Regions from separate parts of the Streptomyces sp. NPDC020996 genome, predicted to be linked through region 1. Evidence: riboswitches for the same ligand, from Rfam matches in the RefSeq annotation. Region 1 holds a riboswitch; the other holds the start of a gene.
The links. A riboswitch is a leader RNA that binds a small molecule or an ion and turns the genes downstream of it on or off. The one in region 1 is predicted to bind glycine.
Positions count from the first base shown of each region.

Region 1 (7,617 bases):
ACATCGCGACCGGGTCGTGGCCGTCGGACATCGCCACGGTCGACACCGGCAGTCCGTCCGGCACCGCCCCGATGGACTGCTGCATCATCGCCCGCACCGAGTCCACCGCGGGCGGCGAGGTGTCGTACACGTCCAGACCGATGGCGAGGTACGGCGCCCCGAGCGCGGGCTGCACCCAGGCGCGGCGCAGTGAGCGGACGGCCGGGGTACGGTGGGCGTTCTGCGCGAGCAGCGCGTAGAACTGCGGGATCTCGATCCCGGGCTCCGACAGGCGCAGCGGGCCCGCCGGCTGGCGGTCGAGGCCGGTGGCGATGCGGCGCAGGTCGAGCCAGGGGATGCCGACGCCGCCGCCGGGGGCGTGCGGGTTGAGCCAGAGGCCGTAGTGGTCGGGGTACAGGGTGCGGGCCACGTCGAGCCCGTCGACGACCTCGTACGATCGGTTCCAGCCACTGGCCGACAGCTCCTGCGCGGAGGTCACGCAGGGGGCGTAGCTGAAGCCGTCGACCTCCATGTTCCCGTACTGGGCGTCGGGGGATCCGGCCTGGCCGTGCCAGAGCAGCATCCAGACCTGGCCGGAGGACGGGGTCGCGAGCGCCCTGAGCAGCGCCTCGTAGGCGTCGTAGCGCCCGGGCGTCACCTGGCGCAGCATGTGCTCGACCTGGCCGGTCGTGGTGCCGCTGGCGCTCACCTGTACCGCCCCTCCTGAAGGTTGCTGCGGATATGGAACCAGCTTAAGCGCCCGGGGGGCCGGGGCCCCGCGACCGGCGGCGAGTACGTGTTCGCCTGGGCCGGTCGCGCGGCCTTCCCCGTCCCCGCGGGCAGGCCGCCCGTGCGGCAGCGGTTACCGGTGGTCCCGCGTGTAGAACGGCCGGACCTGGTCGCGCATCCAGACCGCCACCGGGTCGTCGGTCACGTCCAGCAGGACCAGGTTCACCGGCCACCGGGTGGGGACCTTGGCCAGCGCCCGGCCGAGGGCCTCCAGGGGCAGCGCCCTGAAGTCCCCCTCCCACTGGGACAGCTCCACGCCCACGAACATCGCCGGGTCCGCCGTCTCGATCGCGGCCAGGCAGCGGCGGGCCGTGGTGACGACGCCGGTGCCGGCGAACTCCTCGGCGGCCGCGGTGAGGAAGTCGACCGGGTCGTCCTGCCAGTCCGGTTCGAAGAGGCGGACGCGGCCGCCGGCTCCGGGGCCGTCCAGCGGGGTGCGGCCGGCCCGGCACAGCTCGGCCACCGCGGCCGGCGGGAGCGGGATGCCGACCACGCCGTCCGGGTTCACGGCGATGCCGACCTGCGGCGGCAGACCGCGGGCGAACTCGACGGCCGGCGCGATGGTGTACGACATGTGGTTGCCGACGACCTGGCGGAACTGCTCCTCCGAGCTGAAGACCGGCACGTACGCCTGTCCGTCGATCTCGAGGGTGGGCAGGTCGAGGGGGCCGCTGTCCGGGCCGCCGCCGTTGGGCAGCGGCACCCACACGAAGCTGCGCCCCAGCACCTCGACGATCCGCCCGCCGGCGGTGGGCACGCCGAGGGAGGCGGAGAGCACCTCCTCCAGCTCGTTGCCGGGCCATCCGCCGTGCGGATGGGGGTGCGCCTGTGCCGGTATGTCCGCGGGGAAGCCCGCCGCCGGGAAGTCCATCTGCCTACCGCCTGCTTGGAACCTGCTGTGGCTGAGAAGGCTAACGGGTCACGCCCGCCGAGCGGTCGGCCCATGAGCCCACGTCGGCCGCGGGCTGTACGACCGGGGCGCCGACGCGGACCTGCGGCGGCCACCGGTTGGGGGCCGACGGGTGGTGCGATGCCGGTGCCGGCGGGTTGCCGGTGCCGACTGCCCGGCGGCCCACGCGTGCAGCCCCGGTCGGCCGGGGAGGCCCGGCAGCACCGCCGCAGACCGGCCGGCGAACCGACGGAACCGATCGCCTGCCGGCCCCGACGACCCGGCAACCCACCCGAGCACCTGCCCCCGGACTGACGAGCACCGCCCGGCAATAACCGCCGCAGACCGGCCGCGAAACCGACAGGACCGATCGCCTGCCGGTGCCGTCGCCTTGCCTGCCGGCGCCGTCGGCCCGGCAATCCGCCCATGCTCGCGGCCCCGTTGGGCCGGGGACGGCCCGGCGCCGGCCGGAGGCCGGTCGCCATGCCGGCGGAGGCCGGTCCGGCCGACCGGTCGCAGCACCCCGGGAAGGCCGTCGGCCACACCGCCCGAGTCCGCCCGCAGGACTGCGGGGAACCTGTGTCGGGCCGGTGGAGGCCAGTTGGGTGCCGCCGCCGACTGCCCGGCAGTCGGCCCGTACTTGCCTTCCGGGCCGGCCGGAGGCGGTCCGGCAGCACGACCGGAGGCCGGTCGCCGTACCGCCGGGGTCGGCCGCGAGACCGGCCGAACCCGTCCGTGAGCCCCAGGAGCCGGCCGAGTCACCGAGCGCCCCGGCTCGGCGACACCGCCGAGTGGGCCGGGCGCGTGATGCCTGGTGGGCGCACGGCATGGTGCGAGGGGCGGTGGTGCGCGGTGCGGTGGTGCGCGGTGCGGTGGTGCGCGGTGCGGTGGGCGTGCGCACCGCACCGCGGCGGGTGGCGTCCGGCGGCGGACGCACGCGCCGCGACGGTTGGCCGGGCGCGGCGGTTGGCCGGAGGCAGTTGGTGGCCGGAGGCAGTTGGTGGCCGGAGGCAGTTGGTGGCCCGAGGCAGTTGGTCAGCCGGTGAAGGCGATTCTGCGGAGGGCGCCGGAGGCGGGGCGGTCCAGGAGGATCGCCGAGCCGCAGCCGTCGGGCAGATCGCCGCGTTCGACCGCGCGGAGCAGGCGGGACACGGCCGCGCGGTGCCGGGCGAAGGCGTAGCGGGAGACGCCGCGGCCCCGCTCCCGCTGGCCCTCCAGCGCGGCCTCGGGCGCGACGTCGAGCAGGAGCAGGTGGAGGGTGCCGCCGCGGCGGCGGGCCTCCCGGGAGAGCCAGCCGCGCACCCACGCCTGCGTGCCGCAGTCGTGCACGACGACGCCCTCGCCGGAGCGCAGGGCGCGGCGCAGTCCCGCGTAGTGGGCGAAGCGGACCAGGGGGCGGTAGACGGCGTAGGGCAGGAAGCGTGGCACGCGGCGCTCCCAGCGGTCGCGGGCGTCCTGGGAGTCGATGCGGACGCCCACCACCGCCCGCTTCATCAGAGTGGACTTGCCGCTGCCGGGCAGTCCGGTGACCACGACGACGTCGCGGGAACCGAACAGCAGGGCGTGCGGGCTGCGGCCGGGTCGCTCGCGCAGGTCGCGGACGACCGGCGCCGGCCGGGCCGCGCACCGCTCGCGGGCCGGAGCCGCGGGCTGGTCGGGCAGCGCGAGAGCCGAGGTCGTCGCATACGCCGTGGGCCTTGTCACCGTGATCGTCCTCCCTGCGGGGTTCAGAGAGCTTCTCCCCACCGAATGTAAAAAGAAGGTAATCCACACTGTCTCCCGGTTCGGTACGTTTACGGCCACAGGCCTGTCACAAGTAGCCGCCTGCCCACCATCCGGCGAGGCGTGCGATGATGTGCCCGCCAACTGCATACCGGCCGTTTGAATCCGCGCGGGAGAGTTCCCGGCAGCACGTAAGCGTCGCCGCGTTTCGCGTCGCCACGTGCGCCTCACCGGGACGCCGAAGGAGCAAGTCCCTCCCTTGAATCTCTCAGGCACCGTTACCGCGCGGGCGAGGCACATCTGAAAAGCGGGCCGCTGTCGACCAGCGGCTCCACCCAAGGTGCAAGCCGTGATCCCGTCCCTGGTCATGGCGAACCTCTCAGGTTCCGATGACAGATGGGGAGGAACGACCTCGCTTCCCCATGCTCGGCTTCGCTCGCATGGGGGGACCCCCATCGCCCTGGGAGACGACCGACCGATGAGCAGTACCGAACTCCGTCGCACCGCCCTCGACGCCGTGCACCGCTCGCTCGGCGCGACGATGACCGACTTCGCCGGCTGGGACATGCCGCTGCGCTACGGCTCCGAGCGCGACGAGCACAACGCCGTACGCACCCGGGCGGGCCTGTTCGACCTCTCCCACATGGGCGAGATCGCCGTCACCGGCCCGCAGGCCGCCGCCCTGCTCGACCACGCCCTGGTGGGCGACATCGGCGGCGTGCGGACGGGCCGCGCCCGCTACACCATGATCTGCCGCGAGGACGGCGGCATCCTCGACGACCTGATCGTCTACCGGCTGGCCGAGACCGACTACCTGGTCGTGGCCAACGCCTCCAACGCCCAGGTCGTCCTGGACGCCCTCGTCGAGCGCTCCGCCGGCTTCGACGCCGAGGTGCGCGACGACCGGGACGCCTACGCGCTGATCGCCGTCCAGGGCCCCGAGTCCCCCGGCATCCTGAAGTCCCTCACGGACGCCGACCTCGACGGCCTGAAGTACTACGCGGGCCTGCCCGGCACGGTCGCGGGCGTGCCGGCCCTGATCGCGCGCACCGGCTACACCGGTGAGGACGGCTTCGAACTGTTCGTCGCCCCGTCCGACGCGGAGAAGGTGTGGCAGGCGCTGACCGAGGCGGGCGCGCCCGCCGGACTGGTCCCCTGCGGTCTGTCCTGCCGCGACACGCTGCGCCTGGAGGCGGGCATGCCGCTGTACGGGCACGAGCTGAGCACGTCGGTGACGCCCTTCGACGCCGGGCTCGGCCGGGTCGTGAAGTTCGGCAAGGAGGGCGACTTCGTGGGAAGGGCGGCCCTTCAGGAGGCCGCCGACCGGGCCGCCGCCGAGCCTCCGCGGGTCCTCGTCGGCCTGGTCGCCGAGGGCCGCCGCGTCCCGCGCGCCGGGTACCCGGTGGTCGCCGGCGGCGAGGTGATCGGCGAGGTCACCTCCGGCGCCCCCTCCCCCACGCTGGGCAAGCCGATCGCCATGGCGTACGTGGACGCCGCGCACGCGGCGCCGGGCACCCCCGGGGTCGGTGTGGACATCCGGGGCACCCACGAACCGTACGAGGTCGTGGCGCTGCCCTTCTACAAGCGGCAGAAGTGACACCGTCGTAGCCGCGCGAGTGCCACCGTCGTAGCCGCGCGCGCGTGACACGGCGCACATCGCGCCTGCTCACGCACGTTCTTCGCAGTCCCCCACCCACCAGCAGTTCCCCGCGTACAGGAGAATTCAGGCCATGAGCAACCCGCAGCAGCTGCGTTACAGCAAGGAGCACGAGTGGCTGTCGGCCGCCGAGGACGGCGTCGCGACGGTCGGCATCACCGAGTTCGCGGCCAACGCGCTCGGCGACGTCGTCTACGCCCAGCTCCCCGAGGTCGGCTCCACGGTGACCGCGGGCGAGTCCTGCGGCGAGCTGGAGTCGACCAAGTCCGTTTCCGACCTGTACTCCCCCGTCACCGGTGAGATCACCGAGATCAACGAGGACGTCGTCAACGACCCGTCGCTGGTGAACTCGGCCCCCTTCGAGGGCGGCTGGCTGTTCAAGGTCCGCGTCGCCGAGGAGCCGTCCGACCTGCTCTCCGCCGACGAGTACGCCGCCCACACCGCCGGCTGAGGAGTCGTTCCCTTCATGTCCGTACTGAACACGCCCCTGCACGAGCTCGACCCGGAGGTCGCCGCCGCGGTCGACGCCGAGCTGCACCGCCAGCAGTCCACGCTCGAGATGATCGCCTCGGAGAACTTCGCTCCGCTCGCGGTCATGGAGGCCCAGGGCTCGGTCCTCACCAACAAGTACGCCGAGGGCTACCCCGGCCGCCGCTACTACGGCGGCTGCGAGCACGTCGACGTCGCCGAGCAGATCGCCATCGACCGGGTCAAGGACCTGTTCGGCGCCGAGTACGCCAACGTCCAGCCGCACTCGGGCGCCTCCGCCAACCAGGCCGCCCTGTTCGCGCTGGCCCAGCCCGGGGACACCATCCTCGGCCTGGACCTCGCGCACGGCGGCCACCTGACCCACGGGATGCGGCTGAACTTCTCCGGCAAGCAGTTCGACGTGGTGGCCTACCACGTGGACTCCGCGACCGGCCTGGTCGACATGGCCGAGGTCGAGCGGCTGGCCAAGGAACACCGGCCCAAGGTGATCATCGCGGGCTGGTCGGCGTACCCGCGGCAGCTGGACTTCGCCGAGTTCCGCCGGATCGCGGACGAGGCCGGGGCGTACCTGTGGGTCGACATGGCCCACTTCGCCGGTCTGGTCGCCGCCGGTCTGCACCCCAACCCGGTCGAGCACGCCGACGTCGTCACCTCCACCACGCACAAGACGCTGGGCGGCCCGCGCGGCGGCATCATCCTCGCGAAGAAGGACTTCGCGAAGAAGCTCAACTCCTCCGTCTTCCCGGGCTTCCAGGGCGGCCCCCTGGAGCATGTGATCGCGGCCAAGGCGGTGTCCTTCAAGGTCGCGGCGAGCGAGGAGTTCAAGGAGCGCCAGCGCCGTACCGTGGAGGGCGCGCGGATCCTCGCCGAGCGCCTGACGGCGGCGGACGCCCGCGAGGCCGGGGTGAACGTGCTGTCCGGCGGTACGGACGTGCACCTGATCCTGGTCGACCTGCGCGAGTCCGAGCTGGACGGGCAGCAGGCCGAGGACCGGCTCCACGAGGTCGGCATCACGGTCAACCGCAACGCCGTCCCGAACGACCCGCGCCCGCCGATGGTCACCTCGGGCCTGCGCATCGGCACGCCCGCCCTGGCCACCCGCGGTTTCGGGGCCGAGGACTTCGCCGAGGTGGCGGACGTCATCGCGCAGGCGCTGAAGCCGTCCTACGACGCGGCGGCGCTGAAGGCCCGGGTGAAGGCGCTGGCGGACAAGCACCCGCTGTACCCCGGTCTGAACAAGTAGGCCCTTCCGGGCACCTTTCCGGGCACCCGTCCGGAAGGGTGTCCGAACCCGTGGTTCCTTTCCGCGCGGTGCCCCGCACACTCGTAGGCGAGTGGGGCGCCGCGCGAACACCCTCCCGCACCTCCCACATCCCCGTTCCCGAGGAGTCACCGTGGCCGTCTCGGTCTTCGACCTGTTCTCGATCGGCATCGGCCCGTCCAGCTCCCACACGGTCGGCCCGATGCGCGCGGCCCGCATGTTCGCCCGCCGGCTGCGCAACGAGGGCCTGCTGGAGGCCGTCGCGTCCGTGCGCGGCGAGCTGTACGGCTCCCTGGGCGCGACCGGCCACGGCCACGGCACCCCGAAGGCGGTGCTGCTGGGCCTGGAGGGCGAATCCCCGCGCACGGTGGACGTGGAGACGGCGGACCAGCGGGTGGCGGACATCAGGGAGTCGGGCCGGCTGCGGCTGCTCGGCGAGCACGGGATCCCGTTCTCCTTCGACGACGACCTGGTGCTGCACCGCCGCAAGGCGCTGCCGTACCACGCCAACGGCATGATCCTGCGGGCCCGCGACGCCTCGGGCGCCGAACTGCTGTCGAAGACGTACTACTCGGTGGGCGGCGGCTTCGTCGTCGACGAGGACGCGGTGGGCGCGGACCGCATCAAGCTGGACGACACGGTCCTGAAGTACCCGTTCCGCACGGGCGACGAACTGCTGCGCCTGACCAAGGAGACGGGCCTGTCGATCTCCGCCCTGATGCTGGAGAACGAGCGGGCCTGGCGCACCGAGGAGGAGATCCGGACCGGGCTGCTGGAGATCTGGCGGGTGATGCGGGAGTGCGTGTCGCGGGGCATGTCCCGCGAGGGCAT
Region 1 is NZ_JBFADM010000053.1:48,937-56,553, forward strand. It holds gene AB0G63_RS29365 (enhanced serine sensitivity protein SseB C-terminal domain-containing protein) at 1-688, opposite strand, end outside; gene AB0G63_RS29370 (enhanced serine sensitivity protein SseB) at 842-1,639, opposite strand; gene AB0G63_RS29375 (AAA family ATPase) at 2,693-3,361, opposite strand; glycine riboswitch at 3,540-3,673, shown strand; gene gcvT (glycine cleavage system aminomethyltransferase GcvT) at 3,858-4,976, shown strand; gene gcvH (glycine cleavage system protein GcvH) at 5,110-5,487, shown strand; gene glyA (serine hydroxymethyltransferase) at 5,503-6,768, shown strand; gene AB0G63_RS29395 (L-serine ammonia-lyase) at 6,920-7,617, shown strand, end outside.

Region 2 (7,617 bases), on a different contig from region 1:
ACGGTCAGGCTCCACACGGCGCTCGTGCAGACCGCGCTCGGTGTGCGCCTGCCGTGAGGCGGACCCGCCGCACCCGGCCGGATCGGCCACCCGTTCCCTGCCCGACTACCCAAACGTCCCGGGCACGGCCTAGGGTTGCTGTGTGAACGAGCTCGATGTCGTAGGTGTCCGGGTCGAGATGCCCTCCAACCAACCGATCGTGCTCCTGCGTGAAGTGGGAGGCGACCGCTACCTCCCCATCTGGATCGGGCCGGGGGAGGCGACGGCGATCGCCTTCGCCCAGCAGGGCATGGCCCCCGCACGACCGCTGACCCACGACCTGTTCAAGGACGTGCTGGAGGCCGTCGGCCAGGAGCTCACCGAAGTGCGCATCACGGACCTGCGTGAGGGCGTCTTCTACGCGGAGCTGGTCTTCGCCAGCGGGGTAGAGGTGAGCGCCCGCCCGTCCGATGCCATAGCGCTGGCCCTGCGCACCGGAACGCCGATCTACGGCAGCGACGGGGTGCTCGACGACGCCGGCATCGCGATCCCCGACGAGCAGGAGGACGAGGTGGAGAAGTTCCGCGAGTTCCTCGACCAGATCTCGCCGGAGGACTTCGGCACCAGCAGCCAGTGAGGCGTGGCCGGCCCGGCGGGCGCCCCGGTGCGCCACGCGGGCCGGTGCCCGGCCGGTCACGGGGCGGCCGCGGGCGATGACCGGCGGTCGGTGCGGGCGTCCTGCGGCCTGCCCGGAGTGCATTCGGCTAGCCTTTCCCCGCGGTTGGCTGCGGGAAACCACTCGTGGGGTGATTATCACTCGGCGTGCCGAGTGTGGCGGTCGTTGACGCACCCCTGGTGGCTGCCTACCGTCGAGAAGGCAGGTCAAGGACGGAGGTCGGCGTGAGAAGCAGCGGCGACGGTACGGCTGGGGGTGCCCCTGGACACGGTCCCGGGGCGAGCGGTCCGTACCCTTCCCCGAGCTCTCGGCTCCGTGCGAGCGGGGAATACCCCCATCACGGCAGCGCGGCCGACCACGTTCCGCAGCGACCGGCGGCCGTGCCGAGCAGCGGAGGGGCGACGTCCATGGCGTCCGAGGAGATCGGCTACCGCGGTCCGACGGCCTGCGCGGCCGCCGGCATCACTTACCGGCAACTGGACTACTGGGCCCGTACCGGCCTCGTCGAGCCCAGCGTGCGCCCCGCCCACGGCTCGGGGACACAGCGGTTGTACAGCTTCCGTGACGTCGTCGTCCTGAAGATCGTCAAGCGGTTCCTGGACACCGGGGTGTCGCTGCAGAACATCCGCACCGCCGTGCAGCACCTGCGCGAGCGCGGCTTCCGTGACCTGGAACGCATGACGCTGATGAGCGACGGCGCCACGGTCTACGAGTGCACCTCTCCCGACGAGGTCCACGCGTTGCTCCAAGGGGGGCAGGGCGTCTTCGGGATCGCCGTGGGCGTGGTGTGGCGGGACGTGGAGAACGCGTTGTCGCAGCTGCACGGGGAGCGCGTCGACACCGGCGAGACCCTCGTCGGGCACAACCCCGCGGACGAGCTGGCACGGCGGCGCAACCGGGCGGTCTGAGGCCGGCCCCTCGCGCCCGCGACGTTGTCAGTGGCGTAGGGCAGCATCGGACATGTGAGAACCGCGCCCACGATCCTGCATCTCGACATGGATGCCTTCTACGCCTCGGCGGAGCAGGCAGCCAAGCCGAGTCTGCGCGGGAAGGCCGTCGTCGTGGGCGGGCTCGGGCCGCGCGGGGTGGTCGCCACCGCGTCGTACGAGGCACGGGCCTTCGGGGTCCGGTCCGCCATGCCGATGGCGCAGGCCCGGCGGCTGGCGCCGAACGCGGCGTACCTCGTGCCCCGCTTCGGCCTCTACCGGTCGATCAGCGAGCAGGTGATGGGGCTGCTGCACGCGCTGTCGCCGCTGGTGGAGCCGCTGAGCCTGGACGAGGCGTTCGTGGACCTGGAGGCCGGGGACGCCGCCTGGGACGAGACGTCGGCGCGGCTGGTGGGGGAGAGGCTGCGCGCCGACATACGGGGCCTGACCGGGCTCACCGGGTCCGTGGGGCTCGCCGCCTGCAAGATGCTCGCGAAGATCGCCTCCGAGGAGGCCAAGCCCGACGGGCTGGTGGTGATCGAGCCGGGCACCGAGCGGGCCCTGCTCGAGCCGATGCCGGTGCGGATCCTGCCGGGCGTGGGACCGGCGACCGGGGACCACCTGCGGCGGGCCGGCATCACCACGGTCGGCGACATCGCCGAGGCGGGGGAGGACGAGCTGGTGCGGCTGCTGGGCAAGGCCCACGGACACGCCCTGTACGCCATGGCGCTGGCGCGCGACGACCGGCCCGTGGTGGCCGAGCGGGAGGCGAAGTCGGTGTCGGTCGAGGACACCTACGACGTCGACATCCACGACCGGATCCGGGTGGGCACGGAAGTGGGGCGGCTGGCCGACCGCTGCGTACGGCGGCTCCGCGCGGCCGGGCTGTCCGGGCGGACCATCGTGCTGAAGGTCCGGCGCTACGACTTCTCCACGCTGACCCGTTCGGAGACGCTGCGGGGGCCGACCGACGATCCGGCGGTCGTGCGGGAGGCCGCCGCGCGGTTGCTGGAGTCGGTGGACACCACGGGAGGCGTGCGGCTGCTGGGGGTGGGGGTGAGCGGGCTGGCCGACTACACGCAGGAGGACCTGTTCGCGCAGGCGGCCGGGGAGCGGGAACGGGAGAGCGGGCAGACGGAGGAGCCCGAGGAACTGCCGGCGGAGCGGCAGACGGCTCCGGCGGAGCGGCGGTGGCCCGCGGGGCACGACGTACGGCATGCCGAGTTCGGGCACGGGTGGGTGCAGGGGAGCGGGCTCGGACGGGTGACCGTGCGGTTCGAGACGCCCGGCTCGCAGCCCGGGCGGGTGCGGACGTTCCGGGTCGACGACCCCGACCTGGAGCCGGCCGATCCGCTGCCGCTGGTGCCGCTGATACCGGAGAGGTCGCAGGAACAGGGAGCCGGAAAGTCGGCCTATGCCTCGTCCGAGCCCGCCAGCCTGCCGAAGTCGTGGTCGGCGTCGTCGAAGGCGGACGGCGGGGCGACGTCCAGGCCGTAGTGGTGGTAGAGCTGCAGTTCCTGCTCGGGGGAGAGGTGGCGGCCGACGCCGAAGTCGGGGGCGTCCTTGATCAGGGAGCGGTCGAAGGGGACGTGCAGGGCGCCTTCCACCAGTTCGCTGGGTTCCAGTGGGACGAAGGCGTCCCGGGAGAACAGTCCGGTGCGTATGGCGGCCCACTCCGGCATGCCGGTCGCGTCGTCGAGGTAGACCTCGTCGACGGTGCCGATCTTGGTGCCGTTGCGGTCGAACGCCTTGCGGCCGATCAGGTTGCGCGGATCGATGTCGGTCTGCACGGGCCCTCCTCCTGGTCGCATTCGTCATCACTACGAAAGAGCACAACGCGGCGGGCGGCCACTCGAAGGCCGGGGTGTCGTGCCCGCTGGTACCCTGGCAACGGCTGCTGACCCCGTGCGGGAGAGTCCTCCGGACATCACCGGAGGCGCCGAAGGAGCAAATCCTCCCCGGAATCTCTCAGGCTCACGTACCGCACGGACGAGGTCACTCTGGAAAGCAGAGCGGGTGTCGCTACGGCCTCCGCTCTCACCGACGGTGCAAGCCGCAAGCCCTCGGGCGGCCCGGTGAAGCTCTCAGGTTGAGATGACAGAGGGGGAGGCCGTCCGGGTACCCGCGCCGTGGTGCCCCTCGAAGGTCGCGCAAGACCAGGAGGCCTCCGCAATGACCGCCCACCGCATTCCGCTCTCCGAGCTCGAGCAGGGCATCCCCTTCGAACAGCGCCACATCGGGCCCGATCAGGAAGCGCGGGCGAAGATGCTCGCCCAGGTCGGGTACGGCTCGCTGGACGAGCTCACCGCCGCCGCGGTGCCGGATGTGATCAAGAACGCCGGCGCGCTCGACCTGCCGGGCGCGCGCACCGAGGCGGAGGTGCTCGCCGAGCTGCGGTCGCTCGCCGAGCGCAACCAGGTGCTCGGCTCCATGATCGGGCTCGGGTACTACGGCACGTTCACCCCGCCCGTCATCCTGCGCAACGTGCTGGAGAACCCGGCCTGGTACACCGCCTACACGCCCTACCAGCCGGAGATCTCCCAGGGCCGCCTCGAGGCCCTGCTGAACTTCCAGACGATGGTCGCCGACCTCACCGGCCTGCCGACCTCCGGCGCCTCGCTGCTCGACGAGGGCACGGCGGCCGCCGAGGCCGTGGCGCTGTCCCGGCGCATGGGGAAGAACAAGAAGGGTCTCTTCCTCGTCGACGCCGACGCGCTGCCGCAGACCATCGCCGTGATCGAGACCCGCGCCGAGCCGACGGGCGTCGAGGTCGTCGTGGCCGACCTCAGCGACGGCATCCCGGCCGAGGTCGCCGCGCGCGAGATCAACGGCGTGCTCATCCAGTACCCCGGCGCCTCCGGTGCCGTACGCGACATCAAGCCGGTCATCGACCAGGCGCACGAGCTGGGCGCCCTGGTCACCGTGGCCGCGGACCTGCTCGCGCTGACGCTGCTGAAGTCGCCCGGCGAGCTCGGCGCGGACATCGCGGTCGGCACGACCCAGCGGTTCGGCGTGCCCATGGGCTTCGGCGGTCCGCACGCCGGCTACATGGCGGTGCACGAGAAGTTCGCGCGCAGCCTGCCCGGGCGTCTGGTGGGCGTCTCCGTCGACGCCGACGGGCACAAGGCCTACCGGCTCGCGCTGCAGACCCGTGAGCAGCACATCCGCCGGGAGAAGGCCACCAGCAACATCTGCACCGCCCAGGTGCTGCTCGCCGTGATGGCCGGCATGTACGCCGTCTACCACGGCCCCGAGGGGCTGAAGGGCATCGCCCGGCGCACCCACCGGTACGCCGCGATCCTCGCCGAGGGCCTCCGGGCCGGCGGGGTCGAGGTCGTGCACGGCGCCTACTTCGACACCCTGACCGTCCGCGTCCCGGCGAAGGCCGGCGAGGTCGTCGCCGCCGCGCGGCGCGGCGGGGTCAACCTGCACCTCGTCGACGCCGACCACGTCCTGGTCGCCTGCGACGAGACGACCACGCGGGCGCGGCTGGACGCCGTATGGGCGGCTTTCGGCGTCGAGGGCGACGTCGAGGCGCTGGACGCGGCGGCCGGGGACGCGCTGCCGGAGGCGCTGCTGCGCACCGACGGCTACCTCAACCACCCCGTCTTCCACCAGTACCGCTCCGAGACCGCCATGCTGCGCTACCTGCGCCGCCTGGCCGACCGTGACTACGCGCTCGACCGCGGCATGATCCCGCTGGGCTCCTGCACGATGAAGCTCAACGCGACCACGGAGATGGAGCCGATCACCTGGCCCGAGTTCGGGCAGCTGCACCCCTTCGTGCCCGTGGAGCAGGCGCAGGGCTACCTCACCCTCATCCACGAGCTGGAGGAACGTCTCGCCGAGGTCACCGGCTACGACAAGGTGTCCCTCCAGCCCAACGCCGGCTCGCAGGGCGAGCTGGCCGGTCTGCTCGCCGTGCGCGGCTACCACCGAGCCAACGGCGACGAGCAGCGCACGGTCTGCCTGATCCCGTCCTCCGCGCACGGCACCAACGCCGCCAGCGCCGCGATGGCCGGCATGAAGGTCGTCGTCGTGAAGACCGCCGAGGACGGCGAGATCGACGTCGCGGACCTGCGGGCGAAGATCGAGCAGTACCGCGACGAACTGGCGGTGCTGATGATCACCTACCCGTCGACGCACGGCGTGTTCGAGGAGCACGTCGCCGACATCTGCGCCCAGGTGCACGAGGCGGGCGGGCAGGTGTACGTGGACGGCGCCAACCTCAACGCCCTGGTCGGCCTCGCCAAGCCGGGCCACTTCGGCGGTGACGTCTCCCACCTGAACCTGCACAAGACGTTCTGCATCCCGCACGGCGGCGGCGGCCCCGGCGTCGGCCCGGTCGGGGTGCGCGCGCACCTGGCGCCGTACCTGCCGAACCACCCGCTGCAGCCGGAGGCCGGTCCCGAGACCGGCGTGGGCCCCGTCTCGGCGGCTCCCTGGGGGTCGGCGGGCATCCTGCCCATCTCCTGGACGTACGTCCGCCTGATGGGCGCTGAGGGGCTGAAGCGGGCCACGCAGGTGGCGGTGCTGAGCGCCAACTACGTCGCCAAGCGACTGGAGCCGCACTACCCGGTGCTGTACACCGGCCCCGGCGGCCTGGTCGCGCACGAGTGCATCATCGACCTGCGGCCGCTGACCAAGGCGACCGGCGTGAGCGTGGACGACGTCGCCAAGCGGCTGATCGACTACGGCTTCCACGCGCCGACCATGTCGTTCCCGGTGGCCGGGACGCTGATGATCGAGCCGACCGAGTCCGAGGACCTGACCGAGCTCGACCGGTTCTGCGACGCGATGATCGCGATCCGCGCGGAGATCGAGAAGGTCGGCTCCGGCGAGTGGCCCGCCGACGACAACCCGCTGCGCAACGCGCCGCACACCGCGGCAGCGCTGACCGGCGAGTGGGAGCACGCCTACACCCGCGAGGAGGCCGTCTTCCCGGCCGGCGGCTCCGCGGCCGACAAGTACTGGCCGCCGGTGCGCCGCATCGACCAGGCCTTCGGCGACCGGAACCTGGTGTGCTCGTGCCCGCCGCCGGACGCCTACGAGGACTGACCGCGGCGACGGACGCACGGTGCGAGGGCCCCGCTTCGGCGGGGCCCTCGCGCGTCACGCCGTCGCCAGCGCGACCTCGGTCGACTTGATCAGGGCCACCACGGGGGTGCCGGTCGCCAGCGCCAGGTCCTGTGCGGCGTCCTCGGTGATCGCGGAGGTCAGCTCGCCGCCCTCGACGGCGACCTCCACGGCGGCCATCGCGCGGCCGGCGGTGATGCCGGTGACCGTGCCGGGGAGCCGGTTGCGGATGGACAGACCCTCGACCGGGCCGGTGGCGAGGGCGACCTCCGTGGACTTCACCAGCGCGTGGACGGCGGAGCCCGCCTCGAGTCCGAGTTCCTCCACGGCGTCCAGGGTGATCGCCGCGGTGAGGTCCTGTCCCCCGGCGAGGCGGACCTTGACGGTGGCCATCACCTTGCCGCGGGTGACGTCGGTGACGGTGCCGGGGAACTGGTTGCGGATGCTCAGGGTCATGGTCGTCCACCGTAGTGGGCGGGGTGCGTCAGGCCGGGTAGGCGTGCGTCTGCGTCGCCTTGACCGTCGCCCAGACCGGCGCGCCGGGGTGCAGGCCGAGTTCGGCCGCGGCGACCGTGGTGAGGTCGGCGGCCAGCGGGAGCTCGCCGGTGAGGTCCACCCGGATCTGGTCGCCGTGGGTCTCCAGGCCGGCCACCTCGCAGTGCCAGAGGTTGCGGGCGCTGGAGCCGGTGGGGCGGGTCCGGTGCAGGGTGACGGCGCCGGGCGGGAACGCCACGAAGGCCGGGCCGGACAGGACCTCGGTCGTGGTGAGGGACGGTCCGGCGTCCAGGCGGACGGTGTGGCCGTCGGCCTGCCCCCGGTAGAGGTTCAGCCCGACCAGCTGGGCGATGTAGTCCGTGCGGGGGCGACGGGCGATGTCGGACGGGGCGCCCTCCTGTACGACACGGCCGTGCTCGACGACCACCAGGCGGTCGGCCAGCACCATGGCGTCCAGCGGGTCGT
Region 2 is NZ_JBFADM010000042.1:59,620-67,236, reverse strand. It holds gene AB0G63_RS26050 (MerR family transcriptional regulator) at 1-57, shown strand, start outside; gene AB0G63_RS26045 (bifunctional nuclease family protein) at 143-616, shown strand; gene AB0G63_RS26040 (MerR family transcriptional regulator) at 880-1,563, shown strand; gene AB0G63_RS26035 (DNA polymerase IV) at 1,618-3,078, shown strand; gene AB0G63_RS26030 (PRC-barrel domain-containing protein) at 2,994-3,371, opposite strand; glycine riboswitch at 3,480-3,575, shown strand; gene gcvP (aminomethyl-transferring glycine dehydrogenase) at 3,754-6,639, shown strand; gene AB0G63_RS26020 (TOBE domain-containing protein) at 6,694-7,113, opposite strand; gene AB0G63_RS26015 (ATP-binding cassette domain-containing protein) at 7,142-7,617, opposite strand, start outside.
Region 2: it holds a riboswitch for glycine, as region 1 does, so the genes downstream of both, gcvP (aminomethyl-transferring glycine dehydrogenase) here and gcvT (glycine cleavage system aminomethyltransferase GcvT) in region 1, are expected to answer to the same signal.